One region of the Rhodococcus sp. MPR-R1B genome, then DNA from elsewhere that is predicted to be linked to it. Evidence: riboswitches for the same ligand, from Rfam matches in the RefSeq annotation. Region 1 holds a riboswitch; each other region holds the start of a gene.
The links. A riboswitch is a leader RNA that binds a small molecule or an ion and turns the genes downstream of it on or off. The one in region 1 is predicted to bind cobalamin.
Positions count from the first base shown of each region.

Region 2: linked by a shared signal. The riboswitch ahead of AC1Q61_RS20920 (ABC transporter substrate-binding protein) and the one ahead of AC1Q61_RS28855 (ABC transporter substrate-binding protein) in region 1 are both predicted to bind cobalamin.
Region 3: linked by a shared signal. The riboswitch ahead of metE (5-methyltetrahydropteroyltriglutamate--homocysteine S-methyltransferase) and the one ahead of AC1Q61_RS28855 (ABC transporter substrate-binding protein) in region 1 are both predicted to bind cobalamin.
Region 4: linked by a shared signal. The riboswitch ahead of AC1Q61_RS17330 (cobaltochelatase subunit CobN) and the one ahead of AC1Q61_RS28855 (ABC transporter substrate-binding protein) in region 1 are both predicted to bind cobalamin.

Region 1 covers NZ_JBXAFO010000033.1:3,431-10,862, forward strand. The annotation lists gene AC1Q61_RS28825 (DUF6131 family protein) at 1-146, opposite strand, end outside; gene AC1Q61_RS28830 (nuclear transport factor 2 family protein) at 311-712, opposite strand; gene AC1Q61_RS28835 (DUF1254 domain-containing protein) at 814-2,154, shown strand; gene AC1Q61_RS28840 (SDR family NAD(P)-dependent oxidoreductase) at 2,205-2,996, opposite strand; gene AC1Q61_RS28845 (hypothetical protein) at 3,163-3,321, opposite strand; gene AC1Q61_RS28850 (siderophore-interacting protein) at 3,478-4,335, shown strand; cobalamin riboswitch at 4,377-4,557, shown strand; gene AC1Q61_RS28855 (ABC transporter substrate-binding protein) at 4,616-5,629, shown strand; gene AC1Q61_RS28860 (class I SAM-dependent methyltransferase) at 5,630-6,382, shown strand; gene AC1Q61_RS28865 (FecCD family ABC transporter permease) at 6,379-7,419, shown strand; gene AC1Q61_RS28870 (ABC transporter ATP-binding protein) at 7,416-7,432, shown strand, end outside.
Region 2 covers NZ_JBXAFO010000015.1:121,013-128,444, reverse strand. The annotation lists gene phoA (alkaline phosphatase) at 1-266, shown strand, start outside; gene AC1Q61_RS20935 ((2Fe-2S)-binding protein) at 304-1,074, opposite strand; gene AC1Q61_RS20930 (ABC transporter ATP-binding protein) at 1,071-1,868, opposite strand; gene AC1Q61_RS20925 (FecCD family ABC transporter permease) at 1,919-2,959, opposite strand; gene AC1Q61_RS20920 (ABC transporter substrate-binding protein) at 2,956-3,951, opposite strand; cobalamin riboswitch at 4,068-4,213, opposite strand; gene AC1Q61_RS20915 (MMPL family transporter) at 4,285-6,405, shown strand; gene AC1Q61_RS20910 (hypothetical protein) at 6,473-6,940, shown strand; gene AC1Q61_RS20905 (hypothetical protein) at 7,225-7,347, shown strand; gene AC1Q61_RS20900 (SDR family oxidoreductase) at 7,398-7,432, shown strand, end outside.
Region 3 covers NZ_JBXAFO010000002.1:205,310-212,741, reverse strand. The annotation lists gene AC1Q61_RS03695 (ABC transporter ATP-binding protein) at 1-797, shown strand, start outside; gene AC1Q61_RS03690 (ABC transporter permease) at 797-1,591, shown strand; gene AC1Q61_RS03685 (sensor histidine kinase) at 1,592-2,716, shown strand; gene AC1Q61_RS03680 (response regulator transcription factor) at 2,713-3,342, shown strand; gene AC1Q61_RS03675 (helix-turn-helix domain-containing protein) at 3,563-4,000, shown strand; cobalamin riboswitch at 4,098-4,306, shown strand; gene metE (5-methyltetrahydropteroyltriglutamate--homocysteine S-methyltransferase) at 4,466-6,730, shown strand; gene AC1Q61_RS03665 (ABC transporter substrate-binding protein) at 6,789-7,432, opposite strand, start outside.
Region 4 covers NZ_JBXAFO010000011.1:98,886-106,317, forward strand. The annotation lists gene cobJ (precorrin-3B C(17)-methyltransferase) at 1-1,424, opposite strand, end outside; gene AC1Q61_RS17320 (precorrin-8X methylmutase) at 1,421-2,047, opposite strand; gene cobG (precorrin-3B synthase) at 2,067-3,209, opposite strand; cobalamin riboswitch at 3,261-3,393, shown strand; gene AC1Q61_RS17330 (cobaltochelatase subunit CobN) at 3,433-7,053, shown strand; gene AC1Q61_RS17335 (GMC oxidoreductase) at 7,090-7,432, opposite strand, start outside.

The DNA.
Region 1 (7,432 bases):
ACTTTTCGTCCGCCCACTGCGCGCCCGGTAGCACCGAGGATGGACAAAACTGCACCTACGACGACCAAGATGATGCCGACGGTGGTCAGAATGCTCAACCCCGTGAAAAAGCCGATCAACGCCAGAATAATGCCGAGAACAATCATGTGAGAACCTCATCCGGTATGCGTATCAAAATGATCTACTCAACTGACGCTACTACAGAAACTTCACAATCGATAAATCCGATAAATACATTCATAAATGCGAAACTCGTATTACTACCCAATAGTGTCACCGTTAAAACATCAGCCTTTCTCTTATCTCTACGTCATAGTTCCACGTCCTCGATCTTCGCCTCGACCGCCGGCGTGATGTGGCTCAACACGCAGCACCAACGACCGTCTCGCCGCGCGAACACGTCGGTGGTCCACTCGTCGGCGTCGTATTGTCTGCCGCCGTAGTGCGCGGTATTGACGATCCGCGTGGTGAACAGTGCGACGTCACCGAAGAAACGCACGCGAGCGCTCCCGACGCGGTCCATCGTCGAATGAGTCAGGTCGCCCGAGGCCACGAAACCCAGGAACTCCGCTTTGGTCGACACTCCGGATTCCGAGACGATCACCCAGTCGTCTGCCATGAAATCGCCGATCCGTTCGGCGTCGTTCGAGCACATCGCGACGTTCCACTCGTCTGCGACAGCGACCAATGCCGCACTCTCCTGATCCGACATGTCTTCTCCCTCTACCGTCGTCACCCTCGGCGGGTGATGCCCCGACGGCAGGGTTCCCGCAGGGTGGACTTCGAACCGACGTGCACGACGAGAGGGCAGAGATGACAGACACCAGTCGCACCGAGCTTGCAGCTCAGGCGTATATCTACGGATTTCCCCTCGTTTTCAATCTCGACCAGGTCCATCGGTATGTTCACAACGGTGTCGGAGCGAACCCCGCCGCACCTTTCAACACCTTCAGCCACGCCCGAACACTGGCCGGGCCGGCAGACACTTTCGTCACGATCAACAACGACACCGTGTATTCCATGGCGCAGATCGATCTCTCTGTCGGCCCCGTTGCGCTGCACGTCCCCGATACCGATGGCCGTTACTACGTCCTCCAGTTCGTGGACGCCTGGACAAACAATTTCGCTTACGTCGGGCATCGGGCCACCGGCACGAAGAGCGGAGACTTCCTTCTCGTCCCACCCACCTGGACGGGAACCCCGGCGGACCAGACCACGGTGATCAGATTTCCCACGAACATTGCGTCGATCGTGGGCCGGTGGGCATGCGGTGGCGACGACGACCTCCCTGCGGTGCACGCCTTGCAGGACGCCACCACGCTGACCGTCGTCGACTCCACCGGAAACTCGGCGGGTCTCCCAGTGCCCGAACCCGGGGTAAGCCAGGACCTCCTGTTCCTCGAGAAACTCCGCATCTGGTCACAGGCGTTTCCGCCGGCCCCGCGAGATCGAGAACTCCAGGATTCCTTCTCCCTGATCGGAATCACCGAGCACGGGGCCTCTCCCTACGTATCGCTGTCTGCCGACGAGGCAGCCGCGTTGGCTGACGGATTGACGATCGGTGAGAAGAACCTGCTCGAGGCCCTCACGAAAGGCTCCAGCCCCGAAGTCAACGGATGGAAGCTCACATTCCACGCCTTCGACTACAACCTCGACTACTTCGAGGTCGGCACAATCGACGATTCACAATTCAAGATCGCCGATCCCAAGTTGCGCATCGTCGAACGCGCCGCGGCTGCCAAGGGCGGGCTGTGGGGCAACCACCCTTACGAAGCGGCGTACATCATGACCTACGTCGACGATCAGGGCGAGCAGTTGAACGGAACCCACACCTACACAATAAGACTCGACCCCACTCCGCCGGTGAGCGCCTTCTGGTCGCTGACGATGTACTCGGTGCCGGACTTCTTCCTCGTGGCGAACCCCGTCGACCGATACTCGATCGGCGACCGCACTCCAGGAATCGTCCACGACGCCGACGGTGCGTTGACGATCACGATCAGCCACGAGGAGCCGAAAGATCCCACGGCGAAGGCAAACTGGCTGCCCGCACCGCGCGGGGATTTCCGACCGGTACTGAGAATGTACGAACCTTCGCCCGCCGTGCTCGATCAGTCCTACGTCGTCCCCGCCATCACTCGCTCGCAAGAATGACGGCTCGCGTCTGACGGCCTGCCTGTGCGGGCCGTCAGACGGACTCAGAATCAGGCGTGTGTGCCGCCGTCGACACGGATCTCCGTGCCCGTGATGAAGGCACCATCGTCGGATGCCAACATCGCGATAACTCCCGCAACACTTTCCGGCCCGGCCATGGGGGCACCACCGGACTCCAGATCAGTGCTCAGAATCGGTGACAACTTGCCGAAGAGCGACCAGTCGGTGTCTTCCGGCAAGTACGACGCCGTAGTGTCGGTGATCCCGCTCTTCACACTGCCCGGAGCCACCGCGACGGCACGCAGACCCTGCTTGCCGTATTCGAGAGCCAGTGCGTGAGTGAAGGACTGGATTCCTCCCTTACTTGCGGCGTACGCGGCCATGTACGGGTGCGCGAAGGCCGCGGAGGTGGAACTGAAATTCACCACGACTGCGTTGGCGGTGGCGAGGAGAGCCGGCAGTGCCTGGCGGGTGACGAGGAAAGTGCCCGTCAAATTCACGGAGAGCACCTGATTCCACAGGTCCAGCGAGGTCTCGTGGGTGTGCCCACCACGCAGTATCCCGGCGGCGTTGACCAGTACGTCCAATCCCCCGAGAGTCGAAATCGCCTGACCCACAACCTTGATGACGGAACTCTCGTCACCGATATCGACGACGACGGTGTCGAGGCGATCCTCCGTCGAAGCATGTTCTGCCGATTTCCGGGTGTTCGCCAAACCCTGCTCGGAGATGTCGGCAGCGACCACGCGGCCACCTTCGGCGAGCAACCGCAGCGCGGTGGCCTGCCCGATTCCAGATCCTGCGCCGGTGACGAGAATACGACGACCTTCGAAACGATTCATTGCTGTGTACCTTTCACGAAAACGAGTTGGCTGGCATTCCAGGCTCGGTGGCGCCGACACTCACAACTCACCCGCGAGAAACTTCAGGTACGGGAAATGCGCAGCACTGCAACAGGTGTGGCACTGCGAAATCTCGGCGAGGCAATGCTCGCCGAAGTGGCGAATGTCAGACGGATCCGGCCGGTGCGGCCAAGGCTCTTTCGATCCAGACAAGACCGGACGGGCGGCGGTCGATCGCCTTACGCCCACGTCGGAAAGTCGCTACGCCGAATCGGGCCGTGCGCAGTGCACGGCCGGAAGCGAGAGAACAGCGGCGTATGGACATCACAGGCACGGTAGCAGCGCCGGCACCACTCGCTCAACCGCGTCGTTTCGAGACCCGAATCATTCAGGTAATCAGATGTCACTTCTGGACAACTCGCTCGACTTAGGCAGCACTAACCTGGCGGCATCCCGAAAACCCGATCCAGGAGCACAGTCGATGACACATGCAGACGCCTCGCGCACAACAACTCCCCCGACGACCGTCCTAAGGACCGCTGACCACAATCGCGGACTCAACGACGTTCTCGCGATCGTCGAAGCGATGGAGCGACCGAGCGATCACCTGCTGCGGATCACGGCTCGTTTGACGGAGTCGACCGACGATCCGACCTGGTCACGCCCGAATGTGACCGTACGCATGAATCTCGGGCCGGCCTTCGACGACGCTTCGCGCGTGTACACGGTGCGTTCCTACGATTCAGCGAGCGGATCGATCGTCGTCGATGTGGTCCTGCACGGACAGACCAGTCCGATGATGAGGTGGGCAGCAACGTTGGCCGTCGGTGACACCTTCGGCCTCACCGGTCCGCGGCCACACTTCTTGATCCCTGATGTTCCTGGTCGACGTATCGCACTTTTTCTGGACGGCACCGCAATACCCGCATTGCACTCGATCATCGAGCAGTTACCTACCGACGTCGTCGGAATCGGCTGGGTCACAACAGATGACGAGGTCGCCTTCGCCGAACTGCCCGCCCTCCCCGGCCTGGAGCTTCACCGCGTGAGCGCAGATCCGGCCGAGCCCGACGGCCCACTGGCGGTACGAGCACGCGAGCTCGCCAATCCCGCGAGCTACGTCGTGTGGGGCGCCGGTGAACGCAACGAGATGCGCGCAATCCGGAAGCACTTTCGATCGACCGTCGGACTCGACAAAAACGACGTCGCGATATTCGGATATTGGAAGGAGGGCGTCAGCAACACCGAAATCGACCTCCGTCGACGCGAGAACTACGAGCGCATCCTCGCCGACGGCGGAACCCTCACCGACATCGACGACCTGGCCATCGAGATCTGATTGCCTCACACCAGCCGACCTGACCGGCGGTGCACTGCGGTGATAAGTTCCTCTGTGCCAGCGGACCTCCACACAGGGGGTCAGGGAATCCGGTGTGAATCCGGAACTGACGCGCAGCGGTGAGGGTGACCGCCCGGGCTTACGCCACTGGATGAGAATCTGGGAAGGCGCTCGGGTGGGGCGATCTCGAGTCCGAATACCGGCTGGCAGCAGGGGTCAACAGGCGCCTGTTCACACGGTAACGGGCTCCGCGAACGAGCCCCTGCGAGAACGAGATTCCATGCGTCTGTCCAGACTTCGCCTACCCGCCGCCGCCGTCGCTGCCCTGTTGAGCGCGTCGTTGGTTGCCTGCTCCTCCGACGACAGTGCTGCCCGACAATCCAACTCTTCCGAACAATCGCGCGTGACAGTCCAGAACTGTGGCCGAGACGTCACGGTGGAGCGACCGATCGAACGGGCAATCGCGGTAAATCAACCTGCAGCAGAGATGCTGTTCGCACTGGGAGTGCAGGACCGGATGGCCGGGTACGCCATGAGCGATGACGATGTCCTCCCAGAACTGCGCGAGGCGCGTGGTCAGGTCCAGGCGTTCGACACCGAGTTCCCGTCATTCGAAAGTGTCCTCGAACGCGAACCGGACATGGTCTACACGACGTTCAACTACACGTTCACCTCGGAGGGCATCGCCGACCGGATCAAGTTCACCGACCTCGGTGTCGCGACATATCAGTCACCCAGCGAGTGCACCGGTCAGGATGCCGAGCAGAGCAAGGCCCTCACGCTCGACGACTTGTACGACGAAATCGACGACGTGGCAACACTGTTCGATGTCAAGGACAAAGGTGTCGACCTCACCGAGAATTTGAAGGATCGCGCGGCCACCGCCACGGCGGCACTGGGAGCTGAGAACGTGACGCTGGCGTGGTGGTACGCAGCCACGAAGACTCCGTACTTCGCCGGGTGCTGCGGTGCACCGGGAATCATGACCGACGCGGTGGGTGCGAAGAACGCCTTCGACGACAACAAGCAGTACTGGCCCGAAATCGGTTGGGAGAGTGTCCTCGATCGAGACCCGACCGTGCTGGTGCTCGCAGATCTCGACCGCGGTGGAGACGGCGACAGTGCCGCAGACAAGATCGCGTTCCTCGAATCGGACCCGGTCGCCAGCAAGCTCACCGCAGTGAAGAACAAGCGTTACATCATCCTCGAAGGAACGACGATGGATCCCTCGATCCGCAATGTCGGTGGCATCGAACAGCTCTCCGACGGGCTGCGCCAGTTGGGTGTGGTCTAGATGTCCGCGGAGATCTGTGAACTGGTGCGTCGGTGGGACGACCAGCAGGCGGCATACATCGCCGACCGTGAGAAGCGCTTCGACGTGATTCTCGACGTCCTCGAATTGCAGCACGCGCACGCCCCGTTCACGGTTGTCGACCTGGCCTGCGGGCCGGGTTCACTGAGCGCCCGGATTCTCGAAAAGTTCGAGCATGCGAGCGTTGTGGGGATCGATTACGACCCGATGCTGCTGGAGCTCGCCCGCCAGTCGTCGACGCGTTTCGGTGACCGACTGCAGCTGATCGACGCAGACCTGGCGGGAGCCGATTGGCCGAATTCGGTGGCTGCGCCGGTTCAGGCGATAGTGTCGACAACCGCGCTGCACTGGTTGCAACCGCAGCAGCTCGTCGAGGTGTATCGGCAGTGCCGCGAACTGCTGAGCCCTGCCGGCGTTCTGCTCAATGGTGATCACTTTCGCTTCGACGGCCGATCCCCCGTCATAAGCCGATGGGCGAACGCTCACGACGAGCAGACGCAACGCTCCGCCTTTGCTGCGGGCGCTCCCGAGTGGGACAGCTGGTGGGACGAGCTGCGGGCCACTCACGGCATCGGACCAATGACCGACGAGCGAGAGCGCAGATTCGCCGGACGTGACGCCACCGCGCCCACAGCCGTCGACTTCCAGTTGGCGGCGCTCGCGCAAGCAGGTTTTCGGGAGTCGGGGACGGTCTGGCAACTGTTCGACGACTACGTGGTCTACGGCGTGAGATGACGACAAGAGTTCGGCTGCGTGACAACCCGACGACCGTCACCCTGCTGTGGGTGATCGGTGTTGTCACGCTGGCCGGATCAGCCGCCGTTGCCATCACGTTGGGGCCGGCCGGTCTGTCGGTCGGTGAGGTGGCTTCGATTGTCGTCGGCCATCTCGGCGGTACCGCGGCGGACGTCACCCCTATCCGTGACGGCATCGTGTGGGACCTCCGTCTGCCGCGCACCCTGCTCGCCGCGCTCTGCGGTGCCGGTCTCGGGCTGTGCGGTGCGATCATGCAATCGCTGCTTCGCAATCCGCTGGCCGATCCGTTTGTCCTCGGTATCTCGTCCGGCGCCTCGACCGGTGCCGTACTGATCGTGATCCTCGGAGTCGGGTCGGGACTGATCGGCCTGTCGAGCGGCGCCTTCATCGGCGCGGTGATCTCCTTCGCCCTTGTGCTGCTGCTCGCCCATGCGGCCGGCGGCACGCCGGACCGGGTGATCCTGGCCGGTGTCGCCGCGACCCAACTGTTCTCCGCGCTCACCTCGTTCATCGTCATCACCTCGGCCGATCCCGAGCAGACCCGCGGCGTGATGTTCTGGCTCCTGGGCTCACTCGGCGGCGCCGACTGGCTCGACGTCGCACTCTGCGCTGCGGTGGTCGCAGTCGGCCTCGTGGTCTGTCTGACTCACTCCCGCGCACTCGACGCCTTTGCCTTCGGCGAGGACGCGGCGTCGTCGCTGGGGGTGAACGTGTGGCGGGTGCGTGTGACCCTGTTGTTGGCAACAGCCTTGATGACCGCGGTGATCGTGAGCGTCGCAGGTGCCATCGGCTTCGTGGGCCTGGTCCTCCCGCACGCGGCGCGGGCTCTCGTCGGTTCGAACCACCGCCGACTCCTGCCCGCGTCCGCACTGATCGGCTCCATCTTCCTTGTCTGGGTCGACGCTGTGGCACGCACAGCCATTGCGCCGCAGGAACTCCCGGCCGGTGTGGTGACCGCGCTGGTCGGTGTGCCTGCGTTTGCCGTCATCCTCTGGAGACGGAAGGCCAGGCCATGACACTCGAAGCTAC
Region 2 (7,432 bases), on a different contig from region 1:
ACATCCCGGTCGAGCGCGCCCAGGAAATCGTCTACCCCGGCCTGACCCACAAGCTGACCACCAAGGACGGCTCGGAGATGACGATCAGCTACGGAACGTCCGAGGATCCGGCCGTCGAGTCCGAAGGACACACCGGAACTCAGTTGCGCGTAGCAGCTTTCGGCCCGCATGCGGCCAACGTCAGCGGTCTCACGGACCAGACCGACCTGTTCTTCACGATGACCGACGCGCTGGGACTCGACCGTTCCAAGGTCGCAGCTCACTGACCTGACAACACCCGACCCGGTAAAAGCCTGGGTCCAGTCACACCAGAGCAGCCAAGGCGCGCACCCGATCTTCGGGTGCGCGCTTCGGGCAACTGGTGCACTTACCTTCACCGGGCACCTCGTAAATCAGGCAGCACGACGCGCGCTGCGTGAATCTGCGTCGCCCGGATGCCACCGGTGTCAACGGATTAGAAACGCGCACAACACTTTCATTGCGGCCGACATCGACGAAACGCGGAACCGGAATGCCCGGGTTCTCACCGCGGAGAACATCGATCAGGCCGGCAGCAAATGCACTTCCGCGTTCCCTCGCGCTACCGGCGGCGTCGAGGCTGCGATTGGCGATGGAGTCCGTCGCGATCGCCCACAGCGCCTGCTGCCGAACGCCGGACACCTCGGCGAGTACCTCGATCACGGGACTGAGTGAGCGGAACATCGCGTGGCCCAACTCCGCCACACTCCGCGAGATCGGAATGACCGATCCGGCAGCAAACCCGCCCAGATAGCCGTTGTCACGCAAGAAGATCCGCCCACCGTCCAACGATGGATCGGCCGCGAACCCGGTGACCATCCCGGTTCCGATCGGAATGCCGGTCAGCGTCGAGCTGGCCGAGTACCACCACAACGTGCCGTTCACTCGACTGTCCGCACTCCCCCATCGCTCTGCCGTATCGGCGACACGTGCTGCCAACCACTGGGGGTCGGTCATCAACACCGCGGGCACCGTATCCGGATACGCGCTCAGGTTGTCGAAGAACGGCACAGCTACTGCCATACGGGCGTAGATCCCGGCCACCGATTCCGTCATGCCAGCCCCAATATCTCCATCCGCGGACGTACTCCGCGTTCGACTCGCGCCCTGATGCCGAAAACCTCGGCCAACAACGGCTCGTCCAACACCTCGACCGTAGACCCACACGCGCGGAGTTCACCTTCGGTGAGCACGGCAAGGTTGTCGCAGTACTCGACTGCCAACCGTAGATCGTGCATCGTGACCACAACTGCGAGCCCCGCCGACGCAAGTTCGGTAAGCAGTTCCATCACGATCAACTGGTGACGAAGATCGAGATGATTGGTCGGCTCGTCCAACAACAGAACCTTGGGCTCCTGAGCCAATGCGCGAGCTATCGAGACACGTTGCCGCTCACCACCCGACAGGGTCGATACGTCTCGTCCGGCAAGCTCGACCAAACCGACCTGCTCGATGCACCGGTCCACGATGGCGGTATCGCGCTCCGTGCTTCGGTCCAACCAGCTGCGGTGCGGAGTTCGTCCGAGCGCGATCGATTCACGAACCGACAGTCCTGCCGAGACAGTGGGTTCTTGAACACTTGCCGAGACAGTTCGGGCGATGTCCTTACGCGAGAGCGTCGTCGAGTCGACTTGATCGATCAGAACTGCGCCACCTGTCGGCGTCAAAGCGTTGTAGCAGCAGCGCAGCGCCGTCGTCTTGCCACTGCCGTTCGGCCCGACCAAGCCCAATATTTCACCGGACTTGACTGCGAAAGTGATGCCGCGCAACACTTCGCGATTTCCGAGCCGCGCCCGGGTCTCGACGAGTTCGAGCAGGGGCGCAGTTTCGGAGTCTTTCGGGAGTGTCACTGTTCTGGTCTGTGTCACTGTTCTGGCCTGTGTCACTGTTCTGGCCTGTGTCACTGTTCGAGCCTCCGATACTGCCGGTAGAGCATCCAGACGAAGATCGGTGCACCCACGAGGGCCGTGATCACTCCGACCGGAACTTCAGTGGATTGTGCCACCGAGCGCGCAGCGGTATCCGCGGCAACCATCGCGACGGCGCCCAGCAGGGCTGCAGCAGGGAGCAGTCGAATTGCTCTGGTGCCGACGATGAAGCCGGCCAGATGCGGGATCAGCAGACCGATGAAACCGATTCCACCGGCAACGCTGACTGCTGCGCCCGCGAGTACGGAGACCGCGAGCAAGGACAAGACACGGAACCGTCGGACGTTCATACCGAGTGCAGCGGCCCCGTCGTCACCGGTCTGCAAAACGTCCATCCATCGCGAACTGAACAGAAGGGCTGTGCCGACGACGGCGAGTGCGATCGTCGGGAAGATCAGCGTCGACCATCGTGCATCACCGAATCCGCCGGCAATCCAGTGCATCACCGACGTCACGTGCCGATCATCGGCCAATACCAGGATGCAAAAGGTGATGAGCGCCGAGAATATCTGGGCGAGCGCGACACCCACCAAAATGATCGCGGTCGGCTGCGGATACCGGCCGCCGATCAGCAGTGCGAGAAACAACGGGATCATCGCCCCGGCGAATGCTGCGACCGGAATCGTGAAAACCCCGAGGAGGCCGGCGCCGAAACCCAGCACCGACACGAGCACCACCATGAATCCCGCGCCCGACGAGACTCCGAGCAGATACGGATCGGCAAGCGGATTACGGGTGACAGCTTGAGCAACTGCACCTGCCATGGCCAACGAAGCACCCACTACCGCGGCAGTGAGTGCACGTGGCAGGCGGGAGTCGATCACGATCGACTCCCGCGCCGCGGTCCACCACGTCTCGAAAGTCCCTGGCGCCAAACGGGCTCCGACTATCGCCCAGACGTCACCGACGGGAATGCGAACCGATCCCAAGGAGACGGCCAACCCCAGGACGATCGCCAAGGCGACCGCCAAGCCGACAAGCAGGGCGCCGTACCCGTAACGCGTGCGGGTCACTTCGCCGCGTCAGCGCCTGGATGGAAGGCTGTTGCGATGGTCTGTGCCGAACGCACCAACCGTGAACTCTCGAACAGGTCAGCGAGAGGAACCACGACGAACCGGTTCTGCTGCACAGCAGGGGTGGTCGCCATCAACGGCTGGGCACGGAGGAAGTCGATCTTCTGCTCGGCTGTCTTGTCGCCGTAGTCGATGACCACGATTGCCTGGGGTGCACGCTCGGCAACAGCTTCCCACGATGCGTCGATGTAGGGCTTTGTCCCTTCGGCGAAGATGTTCGAGACGCCGGAGTATTCCGCGACCAATTGACCGACGCCGACTCCGCCGATGGTCGTCGGAACCTGGTCACCGCTGTCGTAGAAGAAGGTCGGTACCGGCGCCGCGTCTCCGACCGAAGCGCGGACGGAATCGAGACCATCGCTGATCTGCTCTGCGACCTCGCGGGCGGAATCTTCGACGCCCAGGACTCGACCGAGTTGCGTGTAGTCGTTCTCGAGCAATCCGATGTCGGGGAAACCGGTGCCACAGTATTCCGAGAAGAGGAAGGTGTTGATTCCGCGCTCGCCGAAAGCGTCTCGGGAACGGCCTTGCTTCTCGTTGAAGGCACTGGTCATTCCTCCGACCACGAAGTCCGGATCGACGTCGAGGACCTGCTCCATGCTGGGGAACGTATCGGAAAGGCTGGGAATCTTGTTGAATACATCGGCGGTCTCGGCAGTTGGCGGGTTGTCGCTGTACGCCCGCCCGACAATCCGATCACCCGCGCCGATCTCGATGAGGGCTTCGGTGACGTGTCCGTTCAAAGACACGATGCGCTGCGGCGGCGAATCGAAGGTCATCTCGCGATCGCAGTTGGTCACGGATACCGGCTGTGCGAAGGATTCCGCAGCAGACGCCGACTCTGATTCCTGACCTTTGGAACAACCTGCCGAAACCAAGGCGACCGCGATGAGAACAGCGGCGGCGCGGGACGGGGAGAACTGAAGTGACACGGGGACCTCGTAAGGGCTCTGAGCCACGAATGAGAATCCGACAGACAACTCCGCCCGCACGCTGATCCTCGGCCAGAGCTCCTGCTGGACTTCCTTTTCGTAGACCACGACGAATGGATGTCGCACACCGCGCGGCGGGTAATCGGGCTTGCCGACACTCGGTGACTACCGAGAATCGACCTACCGTTGCGGGTCAGCGCCGGATTCGGACCGGCTTCCCCCACACGCGTGGCTTGCAAGTGCTTCGAGCAGTATGCATGACGTTTCCGATTCAAGACCAAACGCCCACTACAGTCGATCTGGCCAGACGCCCCCACACACCGGAGTTGATACATGACACGCTGGGCCCAAACCGTCGTCGCCCGGAAATGGTGGGTACTGAGCCTCGCGGTTCTGATAGTTCTCATCAGTGGGGTGTGGGGACTCGGAGTGTTCGGCAAGCTCAGCCAGGGCGGCTTCATCGATCCGGGCAGCGACTCCGCGAAGGTCGCCGACATCATCGAAGACAATCTCGGACCGCAGACCCCGGACATCATCGCGATCTACTCGCCCACGGACGGCAAGACTCTGGACGACATCGGGCCGGCAGTGACAGCCGCCGTCGACCAATTCAAAACCGAAGTGCCGACCGCTTCGGTGAAATCGTATTGGGGAACAGACGCCGCAGCGAAGGCCAGCCTGCTCTCGAACGACGGATCCATGGCGGCCGTTGCGATCACGTTGGCACCGGACTCGGGCGTCACGCCCGCCACTTTCGCCGATCTCCTGCCGAAGCTCGAAGTCGAAGGTGCCGAGGCACAATTCGCGGGTAACACCGTCGTCGGCGTCGCATTCAACACCAAGCTCGAGAAGGACCTGGTGGTCGCCGAAGCCATCGCCATTCCGATCACTCTGGTGCTGTTGGTCTTTATCTTCGGCGGCATCGTCGCCGCTGCCGTGCCCGTGTTCGTGGGTGTACTCAGTGTCCTGAGCGCTTTGGCCGTTCTGCGAATCCTCACGCTGATCACCGATGTGTCCTCGTTCTCGATCAACGTCGCTTCTCTTCTCGGGTTGGGACTTGCCATCGACTACGGACTGTTCGTGGTCGGTCGGTTCCGTGAAGAACTGAATTCGGGCTCGGACCCGGGAGCGGCTGCTCAGCGGACAGTTCTGACGGCGGGTCGCACCGTCATGTTCTCGGGTCTACTGCTGATCTGTGCGTTCAGCGGCATGCTCGTATTCCCCCAGGCCGTCATCCGGTCTCTGGGCTTCGGCGCGATCGCCGCAGTATTGAGCGCGGCCGTCCTGTCGCTGACCGCTGTGCCTGCGCTGCTTGCCATTCTGGGGCATCGCATCAACGCCCTGACGTGGCGCAAGGATGCGGCGCAACGCGGCGAGGAACGCTCGCGCAAGTTCTGGGGCCGCGTCGTCACGTGGGTGATGAAGCGTCCGGTCGCAGTCTCGGTGACGATCGTGGCTGTGCTGCTCGTGATGGCCTCGCCGCTGCTCGGCGCCCGGCTGGGAGAACTCTCGTACACCGCACTACCGGACAACGACCCCGCTCGCGTCGCAATGGACACGTTGGTCAACGACTTCCCGCAAACCGGAAACGGCGCAACGATGATCCTTCAGGCCGAGGACGGGAACACTCTCACCCCGGCCGAAGGTGCAGCGATCGCCGAGTCCGCCGGTCGAGTCGAGGGCATCGGTCAGGCGACCGTCGTCGCGAGCACCAATCAACTCGTCGCGGTTCAGGCTCTCTACAGCGAGGGCTCTACACCCCAATCACAGAGCGCCGCAGTGACAGATCTGCGTGCGATCTCCGCTCCCGACGGAACGGTGCTGCTTGTCGGCGGCGGTCAAGCCATGGTCGACGACGGCAACAACGCCGTCCTGCACTGGCTACCGGTGATGATCCTCATCATGGTCGGATCCACCCTGATCCTGTTGTTCCTCGCGTTCGGTTCGGTGGTGCTGCCGATCAAGGCGGTGCTGATGGCAGCCCTGAGTCTCGCGACCACCTTCGGTGTCCTCACCTTCGTCTTCCAGGACGGACACGGCGTCGAACTCCTCGGGGTCAGTCAAACTCCGCTGGAGGCTACGTTTGTCGTGCTCATCCTGGCGGTGGTCTTCGGATTGTCCACGGACTACGAGGTTTTCCTGATGTCACGGATGGTCGAGGCCAAGAACGCGGGAGCGACGACAGAGGAAGCGGTCAAGTTCGGAACCGAGCGCACCGGCCGCATCGTGACGGCTGCCGCCTTACTCCTGATAGTGGTGACGGGGGCCTTCGCAATGTCAGGGCTGTCAGTGATGAAGTTCCTGGGCGTCGGCATGATCGTCGCGCTGATCGTCGACGCGACCATCATCCGCATGTTGCTCGTGCCCTCGCTCGTGAAGTTGATGGGCGAAGCGAACTGGTGGGCTCCTGTGTGGATGAAAAAGGTTCACGCGAAGGTCGGCATCGGCCACTGATCGCGACTGGATCATGTCGCTGAAGAGTGCCTGGGATCCTGCGGAGAGCCGTGTTCGACTAGGGGTCGTGGATGACTTACCTGAGAGTGTTGTGGTCGGCTCAGCAGTGTTTTCGCGTGTCGACTCGGACGATTCGTTGGCGTGCTGGACATCGATCATCGATGTCCAGGGGGTCGGTGACTCCAGGCCGGTGAGTCTGGTTATCGAGCCGGCCACCGTGCCGGAGTCTGCGGTGTGTGAGCTCGCTGCGACCGTGATGGCCCGGTTCGGTGAGTTTGCCGAAGTCGCCGCCGATTACCTGCGTCAACAGCTGCGTGGGCCACAGTTCGGCCTCCGCCACTCCGAACTCGTGGAGTTGGACGCCACGGAGTCACTGTTCGGCGAACCTGAGGCGGTGATCTGGGCTGACGGAACCTGGCTGCTGCGGTTCGCTGAGTCAAGGCTCGAGATGGCCGATCCTTTCGGGATCGGTGTTCTGTTCGAAGGAACGACCCCGTATGCGGTCGAGGACTTGTCGGGCGCTGAACCGGCCTAGGGTTTGCCGGCCTGGCCACTCCATCGCCTCGACGATGGTGCGCCGGTCTACTGGCGGACGGCGCATGGCCTTCACACCCTCGGAACAACGGCCGCCCACATCTCATCCGAAATCACGTCACGCGACGCAAGGACGAGCGCGCACCCCACTGCGCCCGAAACTCTTCAGCAACAGACCTAGTGGATTTCCCTGATCGGGCAGTCGTCCTCGAGGATGACTGCCCGATCGTCTAAATCGCTCCGCAGGGCGATGTTCTCCGAAGCTGATTTCGTCAGACTTGGAGCATGACAATTTTCGAATGGATCCTTGCAATCCCCGCTCTTGCGCTTGCCGTCGCGTTCTTGTTCTCCGGAATCATCTCCGCGGGCATCGACTTCGACGCCGAGGACGGGGTCATGACGCATTGATGTTCGTTTCCCTCTAGCCGCTGATCTTACTTTGGAGTAAGTTACCGACTATGGCCACATACATCGTCACTGGCGGTACTGGATT
Region 3 (7,432 bases), on a different contig from region 1:
CGTTCCTCGGCCCGAACGGCGCAGGCAAGACGACAACCATCGACATGATCCTCGGCCTGTCCCGGCCGACGTCAGGCGAGGTGAGCGTCTTCGGAATGTCACCTCGATCGGCGATTGCCCGCGGACTCGTCTCGGCAGTCATGCAGACCGGCGGACTACTGAAAGAGCTGACGGTTGCCGAGACGGTGCAGCTGACCGCCAGCCTGTACTCCCAATCCCGTCCGGTCGACGAAGTGCTGGGGAGAGCCGGAATCCTCGACATCTCCGATCGCCTGGTCAGCAAATGCTCAGGCGGACAACAACAGCGGTTGCGATTTGCGATGGCGTTGCTGTCGAACCCGCAATTGCTCATTCTCGACGAGCCCACCACCGGTATGGACGTCGAAGGGCGTCGGGACTTTTGGTCCGCCATCCGCGCCGACGCAGATCACGGTCGCACTGTGCTTTTTGCGACGCACTACCTCGAAGAGGCCGATGTCTACGCCGACCGCATCATCCTGGTCAGGCAAGGCACCGTGGTCGCAGACGGGACCACCGCCGAGGTCAAGGCGATGGCGTCCGGACGCACCCTGCGCGCGACTGTTCCAGGCATCACCGACGAACTCCTGCGAGCCATACCGAACTCCGACGCCGTCGAGGTGCGCGGTGAGTCGCTGCTCGTGCACTCGGGCGACACCGATGCCGTTGCACGATTCCTGTTGACCAATACGCAGGCTCGCGATCTCGAAATCGTCTCGCGTGGCCTCGAAGACGCATTCATCGCACTCACGTCGAACAACTCCGAAGGACAGAAGTGATGACCACTGAAACCGAAGCGAACACCTACGGAGCCGAGCGAACCGTCGTACCTCTCGGCGGATTCAACACGACGCTACTGCGACTGGAATTTCGTCGCCTGACTCGCAACCGGCGCACGATGATCTTCACGCTCGTCATGCCGGTTGTCTTCTTCCTCGTCTTCGGTCTCGGTCAAGGCGACGACGACCACGGGATCGGGCACGGCAATGTCGCCGCGTACATCATGATCAGCATGGCCCTGTACGGCGCGATGCTGGCCACCACCAGCGGCGGCGCGATGGTCTCGATCGAACGAGCGTCCGGGTGGAGCCGACAACTTCGGCTGACTCCCCTGACCCCGGTCGCCTACATCGCCGTCAAACTGATCATGGCGATGCTGCTCGGTCTCGTCTCGATTCTCGTGGTCTACGTCGTCGGCGCGTTCACCTCGGCGCAGATGGACGGATCACTCTGGTTCACAACGGCATTGATCGCCTGGCTGGGATCGTCGATCTTCGCGGCCTTCGGCCTGTTCATGGGGTACCTACTCCCCAGTGAGAACGTCATGCAGTTGCTCGGACCGGGACTGGCTCTGCTCGCATTCGGCGGCGGACTCTTCGTACCACTCACCGACGGTTCCGTATGGGCGACCATCGCACAGTTCACCCCGATGTTCGGCATCAACGCCCTCGCCCACGCACCGTTGACGGGCAATAGCATTCACTGGACCTGGATCGTCAATATCCTGGTGTGGTTCGCCATCTTCGCCGGCGGAGCGATCTGGCGGTTCCAACGAGATACGGAGCGTGTGTAGTTGTCGCAAACGACTGACCGAGAAGATTCCGTCGCGCTCCCGCGGCGGAATCGTTTCGGCGTTCTCTTCGCGGCGGTCTGGATGGTATTTCTCGGCGGGCCGCTGATCGAGGGATGGAATCTACGCGACGAACTGCGCGGCTGGACAGGGATTCTCGCGACGATCGCCTTCAGTGCCCTCTACCTCTACACCTTCGCCACAACGCAGCAGCGGCGTCGAATGACGATGACTCGGCCGACGATTCGCGAAGCTGCACTGACTTTGGCCGCCTTGACCGCGTTGGCCGCCGTGATGATCGTGAGCGTCGGGCCGACAGGTTTGGCAGCAGCACCGTACCTCGCGGTGACAGCGGTGACACTGTTGCCGACCGTCGCCGGCGGCATTCTCGCCTTGGTGTTCGCGGCCTCCGTGGAGATAGTCAGCCTCTCGTCCGGGTGGGGGAACTACTCCGGACTCTCGCTCGGAGTCTGCGCGGCCGCATTCGCGACCTGGGGCATCATGTCCCTGATCAGCCGCAACTTCGCCATGCTCCATGAACGCGAAGAGCAGGAGCAGCGGGCAATCATGGAGGAGCGAACGAGGATGGCGCGCGATCTGCACGACATCCTCGGACACTCGCTGACCGTCATCACGATCAAAGCCGAACTGGCCAATCGCCTACTCGATGTCGATATCGAACGTGCGCGCAACGAACTCGACGACCTCGAAAGACTTTCGCGTGACGCGTTGGCAGACGTGCGCTCGGCCGTCGAAGGATTTCGTGGGATTTCTCTTCCCGTCGAAATAGCCCGAGCACGAGAGGCATTGCGTGCGGCTGGCATCGAGGACGAGGTGCCGAGCAGTACCGACATGGTTCCCACGCGTCTTCGCGAACTCTTTGCATGGACGATCCGTGAGGGCGTCACCAACGTCGTTCGACACAGCGGTGCGACCCACTGCCGGATCACGGTCGACGAAAATAGTGCGTCGGTCGTCGACGACGGGCAAGGGGCCGGGTCGACGTCTTCCGGCAACGGTCTGATCGGATTACGCGAGCGCGCCGGAGCGTCGGGCGCACGAGTGATCATCACTCATCCCCAGCCGCAGGGGTTTGCACTTCAGGTAGTCGAACAGGAGACAGAGTGAACAGCCAGGGCGATCGAGCAACCATACGGCTGCTCTTGGCGGACGACCAGGCGCTCGTGCGAGGAGCGTTGGCCGCACTACTCGATCTGGAATCCGACCTCTCCGTGGTGGCCGAGGTCGGTCGCGGCGACGAGGTTGTGGCCGCTGTTCTCGAACACCGCCCGGATGTCGCGCTTCTGGACGTCGAGATGCCCGGCATGGACGGAATCGCCGCGACGGCGGCCCTTCGCGAGGCAGCACCCGACACCCGAGTCCTGATCGTCACCACGTTCGGACGTCCCGGATTTCTTCGCAAAGCCCTGCACGCCGGGGCCGGCGGGTTCGTCGTCAAGGACACACCCGCCAGGCAGTTGGCCGACGCAGTCAGGCGTGTCCACGCCGGACTGCGCGTCGTCGATCCCACCCTTGCGGCCGACAGCCTCGTCAGCGGCGAGTCGCCCCTGACGGAGCGTGAGACCCAAGTACTGCGCGCCGCTCACGACGGCGCACCCGTGGCAGCCATCGCAGGGGCGCTCTTCTTGTCCGCAGGGACAGTTCGAAATCATCTGTCATCCGCGATGGGCAAGACAGGTGCGTCGACGCGCGCGGAAGCCGTCAGAATCGCCGAGTCGAACGGCTGGCTCTGATCCGCATGGCCGGAATCCACTTCCCCGGCAAATAGTTCGCCGTTCGATTCTTGACGGCGATTTGTCCAGATCACTCAAAGTAGGGACCTTCTACCCTAGGGGTTTTCCCTGCAAACAAACCCCTTCGCGAGAATCCAAAACAGCTAATCGTTCGATAACTGGCTATGATGCAGTTAATTGAATCGACGGAGCCTGTGCGTAACGGGGGAAGGGACGTCTCATGTCGAACCAGTTCAACGATCGCTTGAACTCGCTGTTCGAGACTGCCGACTTTCACGTCACCAACGCGATGGTCGTTCGCGGCATGACCGAGTTCGGCTGCCGCATCTCGACGCCGTACCTGTCCCAACTGCGCACCGGCGTCCGAACCAACCCGTCACCCGAAGTGGTTGCCGCCCTCGCCCACTTCTTCAACGTCCATCCGGACTACTTCTACGCCCCGTCCGATCAAACTCCGCCCGCGATCTCGGGCGGCGAGGCGGACCTCTCTCTCCTCGAACAGCTGCACAACGTGCGCCTGCGAAACCTCACCTCTCGCGTCGTCGATCTATCGCCGTCTTCGCAGGATCTGCTTGTCGAAATGGCGGAGAATCTACGTTCCTCCGAGAATCTTCCGCGCGTACCACCGGACTCGAATTCCTACATGTCACGCGCGTAGCGCCCTTCGCCGACTCTCCTTGACTGCTCAGGGAGGGTTGGCCTTATGCTGGTCGATGCAGCTGGTTCGCCCGGCGCGGTCATGAGGAGCCCCGAAGACCGTTCCCGGCGTCGAAGCCCCGTCAGCGCAAGCTGTCGGAGTGAGAGGGAACCCGGTGAAAATCCGGGACTGTCCCGCAGCGGTAAGCAGGAACGACCGCCGTTTATGTGCACTGGGCATCCGCCTGGGAAGCGACGGCCAGTAGGTTCGATCCAACTCGATCGAGTGCCCGCGAGTCCGAAGACCTGCCGACTGTGTCGGGCACGCCGTGCCCGACGGTCCACCGCCTCGTGGAATGGGCGTGTAGATCTCCATCGGACCTCGTGTGCGGTGCGGGCAGTACTGTCCGCCGAAACTCGAGGTCTCGTGAGGTGTACCCGTCTGCCGGCAGTGGCCATCAATGCATTGGCAATCTGGAGAAACTCCGTGACAACAACATTCACTTCGACCGTGCTGGGCTCACCGCGCATCGGTCCTCATCGAGAACTCAAGCGGGCAACCGAAAGCTACTGGGCAGGGCGCATCGACGCCGACGCCCTGCAGGCTGTCGCCCGTGACCTCCGTCGGCAGGGCTTGGCCGACCTCCGTGACCTGGGCCTCGACTCCATCCCGGTCAATACCTTCTCCTTCTACGACCAGATGCTCGACACCGCAGTTCTTCTCGGCGCGCTGCCCGACCGCGTCGCGTCGGTCGCCGATCCGTTGGACCGCTACTTTGCCGCCGCCCGTGGGACGGACACCATCGCGCCACTCGAAATGACGAAGTGGTTCGACACCAACTACCACTACCTGGTGCCGGAGATTTCACCGTCCACCACGTTCGCACTCGACCCGTCCAAGGTCTTGTCCGAACTGGCAGAAGCACTTTCCGACGGCATTGCAGCCCGCCCGGTCGTCATCGGACCGGTCACCTTCCTGCTGCTCTCGAAGGCTGTCGGCACAGACGAGCCGCTGCTCTCGCGGCTCGACGAACTACTCCCCCTCTACGCGGATCTACTCGGTCGGCTCGCGAAGGCCGGTGCGAGCTGGGTTCAGCTCGACGAACCCGCCCTCGTGGGCGATCGCACCGATGAGGAAATCGAAGCGGCACGCGCTGCGTACGAACAGCTTTCAGCGCTGTCCGAGCGGCCGTCGATCCTGTTGGCGTCGTACTTCGGTTCGCTGCGTGACGCGTTGCCCGCGCTTGCGTCCACCGGCGTCGAAGGATTTGCCGTCGACCTGGTGGCCGGTCAGGATTCGATCGGCTCCGTACCTGAACTCGCCCGCAAACTAATCGTCGCCGGAGTGGTCGACGGACGAAACATCTGGCGGTCCGATCTGGACTCGGCACTGAGCACTTTGGGTGCCTTGCTCGGCAGCGTCGACACGCTTGCCGTCTCCACGTCGTGCTCTCTGCTGCACGTTCCGTACACACTCGACGCTGAGTCCGATGTCGACAAGGCCCTGCGCTCGTGGCTCGCGTTCGGCACCGAGAAGGTCAAGGAAGTAGTAACTCTCGCAACCGCTCTCACACTGGGCCGAGAGTCGGTGGAGGACGAGTTCGCTCTGGCACGAGCGGCCGCGTCGACCCGCAAGGACGATCGCAGACTTAATGATGCGAGTGTTCGAGGCCGTCTGGACGCGGTGCTGAACTCGGCAACCGGTCGCGCGCCCGCCGCCGAACGTCGCGCTGCCCAGGACGAGCTGCTTTCTCTGCCGCCGCTGCCCACGACGACCATCGGTTCGTACCCGCAAACCTCGAAGATCCGCATCGCTCGCGCAGCACTGCGCAAGGGCGAGATCGACGAAGCCGAGTACGTCAACCGTATGCGCGCCGAAATTGCCGAAGTTGTTGCGCTCCAAGAAAAGCTGGACCTGGACGTGCTTGTTCACGGTGAGCCGGAACGCAACGACATGGTCCAGTACTTCGCGGAGCAGTTGGACGGATTCTTCGCCACCGCCAACGGTTGGGTCCAGTCGTACGGCACCCGCTGCGTGCGTCCGCCGATTCTGTACGGCGACGTCTCGCGCCCGAAGCAGATGACCGTCGACTGGATCACGTACGCGCAGTCCCTGACCGACAAGCCGGTCAAGGGCATGCTCACCGGACCCGTCACCATTCTGGCCTGGTCGTTCGTCCGTGACGACCAACCCCTCGCCGACTCGGCAAATCAAGTCGCACTGGCAATTCGAGACGAGACCGTCGATCTGCAGGCCGCCGGAATCGGAATCATCCAGGTCGACGAACCGGCTCTGCGAGAACTGCTCCCACTGCGTGCCGAGGATCAGCGCGCCTACCTGGACTGGTCGGTCGGCGCCTTCCGGTTGGCTACCTCGGGCGTCGCGGATTCCACTGCGATCCACACGCACCTGTGCTACTCCGAGTTCGGAGCGGTGATCGGCGCCATCGCCGGCCTCGACGCGGACGTCACGTCCATCGAGGCGGCGCGCTCACACATGGAGGTCCTCGACGATCTCAGTTCGGTCGGGTTCGATCTCGGCGTCGGCCCGGGTGTCTACGACATCCACTCGCCGCGGGTGCCGAGCGTCGACGAGATTGCCGAATCCCTGCGTGAGGCACTCAAAGCTGTTCCTGTCGAACGATTGTGGGTCAATCCGGACTGCGGATTGAAGACACGGGGGCCGATCGAGGTCGAAGCATCGCTTCGTAACCTCGTCGAAGCCGCGAAGTTGGTACGAGCGGAGCTTTAGGGGCAAAGCCCCTGTGCGCCTTTTTGGTAGTGGGAACTACCAAAAAGGCGCACGGGGGTCAGCTCAACCACGTATTGCCGAAGAGCAGAATCCCGTCCGCACTCGGGGTCACTCCGTGGACGTTCTCGCGCCACGGGATGAAGACCTTGCCGGAGTTGACCACGGCCATCGGCGCCGTCTCGTTGACCACGGTCTGAATATCGTCGATGACGGCTCGCCGCTCATCCTCGCCCGACGCTGTTTGCAGCTTGCCGAGCAACTCGTCCATCCGAGCGTTCTTGTAACCGAGGATGTTCGACGGCGAATCGCTGAACAGGTTGCCGTACATACGCACGAACGGTGACTCTTCCAGCACGTTGAACGCGAAGTAGGACACGTCGTAGTCATGCTTTGCGTACAGCATGGAAATCAGATCGTTGATGCTGGTTGCGTAGGTGATGTCGACCGTGAAACCCACTGCCTGCAAGAGCGACTGAAACGTCAGTGCGCTGCGCTGTGTCGCCGGATCGTTCATCCCGACGTACGTCAGTTTTCCGTCGTAACCGTCCGCCTTCGCCTCGGCGAGATACTTCTTGGCCGCCTCGGGGTCGAAGCCGTTCCCGGCCACCGATCCGTGCCACTGCGACCACGACGCGAACATGTCGGTGCCGGGTTCGCCGAAGCCGCCCTGAACTCGCTCGTTGAACGTATTCGGGTCCACCG
Region 4 (7,432 bases), on a different contig from region 1:
GTCATCGACGAACCGACGATGAGCAGCGTCCGCATGTCGATCTCGGAAGGCTCGAGCTCGCCGAGGGTCACGACGCGAACTGATTCCTCGGCACCGGCAACATCGCGGCCGATGACGACGGGAGTCTCGGGGGAGCGGTGCTCGAGCACGAGGTCCTTCATGGCTTGGACCTGCCACGTCCGGGACTTCGACGCCGGGTTGTAGACCGCAAACGCCATGTCCGCGGCTGCAACTGCCGAGATACGGCGCGCGACGACATCCCACGGCTTGAGGCGATCAGACAACGAGAGCACCGCGTAGTCGTGCCCGAGGGGAGCGCCGACGCGACTGGCGACAGCGTTTGCCGCCGTCATGCCGGGAAGGATGCGGACCGGCACCCCGCGCCACTGGTCTTCGGCGGCAACTTCGAGAACTGCTGCAGCCATGGCGAATACGCCGGGATCACCCGAGGAGACGACAGCTACACGGGCGCCGTTCTTCGCCAGGTCCAACGCCATCGCGGCGCGTTCCGCTTCGACGCGGTTGTCGCTGGAATGGCGACGCTGGCCCGGACGCGTCGGCACGCGATCGACGTACGGGCCGTAGCCGACGAGGTCGGTTGCCAACGAAAGCTCATGCGCCACTTCGGGTGTGGTCCAGGCGGTGTCGCCCGGCCCGAGTCCGACCACGACCACCTCGCCGCGAGACTCGGCTGCGGGTCGAGGGTTGTTCGACGGGCTCGGAACGATGGCGATCGAAAAGTACGGAACTCCGTCCGGGTCGACCTCGGCAGCGGATTCGACGCGTTGACGTGTGGTGCTCGCGCGCTCGACGTAGTGGGCCTCGCCGAGGCGGCCGGAATCCTCGAGCGATTGGAGGACCGGTGGGAAGGTACGTCCGAGCTTGAGGATGGCCGCGGCGTCGGTTTCCTTGAGCCGCCTGGTCAGCTCGGCCTGCGGCAACGTTCCGGGCAGGATCGTGAGGATCTCTTCACCCTCGACCAGCGGCTTTCCGAGTGCAGCAGATGCCGCGCTGACGGAGGTGACGCCGGGAATCACTTCGGCGTCGAAGCGATCGGCCAGTCTCTTGTGCATGTGCATGTAGGAGCTGTAGAAGAGCGGATCGCCGGCGGCGAGCAACGCGACGGTTCGACCGGCCGCGAGGTGAACTGCCAGCCGTTCGGCAGCTGCTTCGTAGAACTCGTCCATCGCGCCCTGGTATCCGGGATGATCAACGGTCTCGGTGGTCACGGGGTAGACGAGGTGTTCTTCGATCTGTCCTTCGCGCATGTACGGCGCTGCAACTCCGCGGGAGATGCTCTTGCCGTGCCGCGCGGAGTGGAACGCAACCACATCGGCCTCGCCGATGACGCGGGCTGCCTTGACGGTCACCAATTCGGGATCGCCGGGGCCGATACCGACACCCCAGAGCTTGCCTGCACTCATTCGACTTCGCTCGCAATCGCATTGACGACGGCGGCGGTGATCGCGCTGCCGCCGCGTCGGCCGCGGAGAACGAGATGATCGATCCCGCTGGCGTGTTCGATGAGGGCTTCCTTCGACTCGGCAGCGCCGATGAAGCCGACCGGACCTCCGACGATGGCGGCCGGACGGGGTGCGCCGGCTTCGATGAGGTTCAGGAGATGGAACAGTGCGGTGGGTGCGTTTCCGATCGCGACAACAGCGCCCTCGAGCTTGGCTCCCCACAGTTCGAGAGCAGCCGCCGAGCGAGTGTTGTCGATGGTCGACGCCAGCACGGGAACCCGCGGATCGCCGAGGGTGCAGATGACGTCGTTGCCGGCGGGCAGACGCTTGCGCGTGATGCCGGCAGCCACCATCTGGGCGTCGCAGAAGATCGGCGCGCCGTCGCGCAGAGCTGCGCGCGCAGCCGAGACGACACCGGGTGTGAAGGCGACGTCGTCGACGAGATCGACCTGGCCACTTGCATGAATCATGCGCACTACAGCTTGCGAGACATCCGCCGGGAAACGGCTCAGGTCGGCTTCGGCCCGAATGGTGGCAAAGGACTGGCGATAGATTTCCGCGCCGTCACGGATGTACTCGATCATGTGCCACACGATAGAGGCATCACCGATCGGGCGGATTCACCCGGTAACCGTCACCCGTCGCGATCACATCCGCTACGTCCCCGCGGGGACGTCCGCAGCTGCGGTCGCACCCGGCCCAGTGCTGGCGCCCGACAACCGGAAGTTCTGCCTGCTCGACGGCGGTGATCGCGTCGGCGCGCACGTCGGCGAGCGACTTCTCGCATCCCGGACTTCCGGTGCAGGCGGTGACCTCGAGCCACGGTGAGTTCTCGTCGAAGATCAACCCCATGGGTGCCAGCACCCGGACTACCTGCTCGGCTGCCCATTCGTCGAGGTCGAAGATATGCACCGATCGCCACGGCGTCACGACGACGGGCTTGTCGACGGCGGCGAGGAACTCGGCCAGCCGAGCGTCGAGCAGTCCGAATCGCAGGCCGCCGCCCAGAGCTACGGTCCCGTCGCGCTGCTCGAGCCAGCCGACAGTGGGCCGTGCATCCGGCGTGAGGTCCGCCGCAACGGTGGACTCGGCGCTCAGACCCAGCTGCTCGAGGGTGCGTTCGATTCCGTCCGGAACCTCGGCCAGGCGCCAGTGCTTGTCGCGAACGTCGAGGAACGATCGAGCCGCCGCGAGGAGCAATTCGACGGCGTCGTCCGCCTGGACGAGATGAGTGGTGTGGTGACCGGCGAGCACCAGTGAATGCTCGGTGGCGCTGCGCGCATGGAGTCCGAAATCGCCCCGTAGCCCGGTGATGTCTCCGCGCCCGTCGTCGAGGGTGAACAGGGTTCGCCCTGGCAGATCCGCCAATGCTTGATCTGCTTGGATCGCCGAATCGAGACGGTGGACCAGTTCACGAATGTCGGCTACGCCCCCGATACGGCCGGACAGTGGGGACGCGAGGATGTTGCGCACTCGCTCGTGCGTCGCTGACGGCAGCAGACCGGCCGAAGCGATACGCGCCGCGAAGGCTTCGGGGTCCGAGACCGAGCGCAGTTGTACGTTGCCCCTCGAGGTGAGTTCCATCTGCCCGTTGCCCAGATCGCGCGCCGCGTCGGCGAGCGTCTGCAACTGGGTGGGGGTGAGGAGTCCGCCGGGTAGGCGCACGCGTGCCAGTGCGCCGTCGGCGGCGTGGTGAACTTGCAGTGCACCCGGGCACGCGTCTGGCTGTGAACGGTCCGTGGGCATGGCTCCAGGGTACGACCTGTCATGAGTGCCTTCTGCGGACCGGTAGCATCACCACCACCAGTGACGGCAGTTGAGGAAACCGGTGAAAGTCCGGTGCGGTCGCGCCACTGTGAGTGTTGCTCGAGCGGGACGTGTTTCCGCCCGGAAACACGAGTCAGACCCTCAACCGCCGTCGATGACAGATCTGTGCCACGGGGCGCGAAACCCCAGGAAGGCTTCACCCGTGATTCTTCTGCTCTCCACGTCCGACACCGATCTGCTGAGCGCCCGCGCCAGCCAGGAAGCCGGCGACGGAGTTTCCTACCGCTGGGCCAACCCCTCACGCTTGCTGGTCTCGGAGGACTTGCCGCCCTTGCTCGACGGCGTCGACCTCGTGATCGTTCGTATCCTCGGCAGCCGTCGCAGCTGGGAAGACGGCTTGGACATGGTCCTCGCCTCCGGACTTCCCGTAGTCGTTCTCGGCGGCGAGCACGCGCCGGACGCCGACCTCATGGAGTGCTCGACGGTTTCCGCCGGTGTTGCTGCCGAGGCGCACAACTACCTGGCCGAGGGTGGCGCACAGAATCTGGCACAGCTGCACCACTTCCTGTCCGACACCGTCCTGCTCACCGGCCACGGGTTCGAACCGCCGGCCCACCTGCCTTCCTGGGGCATCGCTGATTTCGCGCCCGATCTCGACTCGGCGAGCGGTCCGGTCATCGCAGTTCTGTACTACCGCGCCCAGCATTTGGCCGGAAACACCCGGTACATCCAGGCGTTGTGCGACGCGGTCGCCGAGGCCGGTGGCACCGCGCTGCCGATCTACTGCGCATCTCTGCGAACCGCAGAAGCCGAACTTCTGAGCACGCTCCGCCGCGCCGACGCCATGGTCGTGACAGTTCTTGCTGCCGGTGGCACGAAGCCCGCGACCGCGTCCGCCGGTGGCGACGACGAAGCCTGGGATGTCGCCGCACTCGCTGCGCTCGACGTCCCCATCCTGCAGGGCCTGTGCCTGACCAGTAGCCGCGCCACCTGGGACGAGAACGACGACGGACTGTCGCCTCTCGACGTCGCGACCCAGGTCGCGGTGCCGGAATTCGACGGCCGCATCATTACCGTCCCGTTCTCCTTCAAGGAAATCGACTCCGACGGACTGTCCACGTACGTCCCCGACGTCGAGCGCGCTGCCCGTGTCGCCGGGATCGCGGTCCGTCACGGCAAGCTGCGCCACATTCCCACCACCGAGCGTCGCGTTGCTCTGATGCTCTCGGCGTACCCGACCAAGCACGCCCGCATCGGCAACGCCGTCGGTCTCGATACTCCGGCGAGCGCAATCGACCTGCTCACCGAAATGCGTTCTGCCGGTTACGATCTCGGTCCGGTCGACGGTCCGGACGCAGTTCCCGGCCTGGCGGCGAAGGACGGCGACGCGCTGATCCATGCCCTGATCGCGGCCGGCGGACAGGATCCCGACTGGCTCACTGCCGAGCAGCTCGAGGGCAATCCGATCCGCATCTCGGCAGCGAAGTACCGCGAATGGTTCGCCACCCTGCCCGAGGAACTGCGCAGCGGTGTCGAAGAGCACTGGGGCGCAGCGCCCGGAGAGCTGTACGTCGACCGCTCGCAGGATCCCGACGGCGAAATTGTCATCGCGGCACTGCGATTCAACAACATCGTCCTCATGGTCCAGCCGCCGCGGGGATTCGGTGAAAAGCCCGTCGCGATCTACCACGACCCGGATCTGCCGCCGAGCCACCACTACCTCGCGGCCTACCGCTGGATCGCTGCAACACCGGACAACGGCGGATTCGGCGCCGACGCCGTTGTGCACCTCGGCAAGCACGGAAACCTCGAATGGTTGCCCGGCAAGACACTCGGCATGTCCAGCAACTGCGGTACCGACGCAGCCCTGGGCGACCTGCCGCTGATCTACCCGTTCCTCGTCAACGACCCGGGTGAAGGAACACAGGCAAAGCGTCGCGCCCACGCGACTCTCGTCGATCACCTGATCCCGCCGATGGCCCGCGCCGAAAGCTACGGCGACATCTCCCGCCTCGAGCAACTGCTCGACGAGCACTCCAATATCTCCGCACTCGACCCGTCCAAGCTCCCTGCCATTCGCCAGCAGATCTGGACGCTGATGCGGGCGGCCAAGATGGACCACGACCTCGGCCTCGCGGAGCGTCCCGAAGAAGACGTGTTCGACGACATGCTCCTGCACGTCGACGGGTGGCTGTGTGAGATCAAGGACGTCCAGATCCGCGACGGTCTGCACATTCTCGGCCGCGCACCCGAGGGCGACGCCGAAATCGAACTGGTCCTGGCCATGCTCCGTGCCCGTCAGATGTGGGGCGGCGAACAGAGTGTCCCTGGTCTGCGCGAAGCTCTCGGGCTCAGCGAAGACGGCGACGAGTCCCGCAACCGTGTCGACGACGTCGAGGAAAAGGCGCACGCTCTGGTTCGCGGCATGTACGACGCCGATTGGAACCCCGCTGCGGCAGAACAACTCAGCGACGACGAGACCGTCGTGAAGATCCTTCAGTTCGCCGCCACCGAAGTGGTTCCACGCCTCCGACAGACGAACAACGAGATCAAGCAGGTCCTGCACGCGCTCGACGGCGGCTTCATCGCCGCCGGCCCGAGTGGGTCACCGCTGCGCGGCCTGATCAACGTGCTTCCCACCGGTCGTAACTTCTACTCCGTCGATCCCAAGGCAGTTCCCTCACGACTTGCGTGGGAGACCGGTCAGGCGATGGCCGAGTCGCTCGCCGCTCGATATCTCGCCGATCACGGCGAGTACCCGCGCTCGGTGGGTCTGTCCGTGTGGGGTACCGCCGCCATGCGTACCTCCGGCGACGACATCGCCGAAGTGTTCGCGCTCCTCGGTGTTCGCCCTGTCTGGGACGAAGCAAGCCGACGTGTGGTCAACCTCGAAGTCATCGATCTCGAAGAGCTCGGCCGCCCGCGCATCGACGTCACCGTCCGCATCTCCGGATTCTTCCGTGATGCGTTCCCGCACGTGCTCGCACTGCTCGACGACGCTGTTCAGTTGGTCGCCGCATTGGACGAGACGGACGAGCAGAACTACGTGCGCGCCCACGCGCAGGCCGACCTTGCCGAGCACGGCGATGCCAGGCGTGCGACCACCCGCATCTTCGGTTCGAAGCCCGGAACTTACGGCGCCGGCCTGCTGCAACTCATCGACTCCAAGACCTGGCGCGGTGACGACGACCTCGCCGAGGTGTACACCAACTGGGGCGGCTTCGCGTACGGCCGTGGGCTCGACGGAATCCCGGCAGCCGACGACATGCGCAGTGCTTACCGTCGAATCAACGTGGCGGCCAAGAACACCGACACGCGTGAGCACGACATCGCCGATTCGGACGACTACTTCCAGTACCACGGCGGCATGGTTGCGACCGTGCGCGCGCTGACCGGAAAGTCGCCCGAGGCGTACATCGGCGACAGCACTCGGCCGGAATCGGTTCGCACACGCACACTTTCGGAAGAGACCGCACGTGTCTTCCGGGCGCGCGTGGTCAATCCCCGCTGGCTCGACGCGATGCGCCGTCACGGGTACAAGGGTGCGTTCGAGATGGCGGCCACGGTCGACTACCTCTTCGGGTACGACGCCACCACCAACGTGGTCGCGGACTGGATGTACGAAAAGCTCGCCGAGACCTACGTTCTGGACGAGCAGAACCAGAAGTTCATGACGCAGTCCAACCCGTGGGCCTTGCACGGAATCGCCGAGCGGCTCCTCGAAGCCGCCGAACGCAACATGTGGGAGCACCCCGAGCAGAAGACACTCGACGGCTTGCGTCAGGTGTACCTCGAAACCGAAGGCGAGCTCGAGGGGGAGTAAACCTCGATCACCGTCAGGTCCGGGCGCTGAAGTGAGTCAGCGTCCGGACTTGATGATCTGAGCGATGTTCCGCTCCGCCAGAGCAGTGATGGTCAGTGACGGGTTGACGGTGCCGGTGCTGCCCGGAATGGCAGCGCCGTCCATCACGTACAGGCCGTCGTAGCCCTTGACTCGCCCGTAGCCGTCGGTGGCCTTGCCCAGAACCGCACCGCCTAGGGGATGCGCGGTGAACGAGGAATTGACGTCTTTCGCGAACGGCAGGGCGGACGGCAGCGTGGTGCCGGCGAAGGCCATCTTGTTCTGGACGGCGCGTAGTGCCTCGACGGTGGCGTCGTTGCCGTTCTTCGGCCAGTTCAGCACCACCCGATCGGAGCCGCCG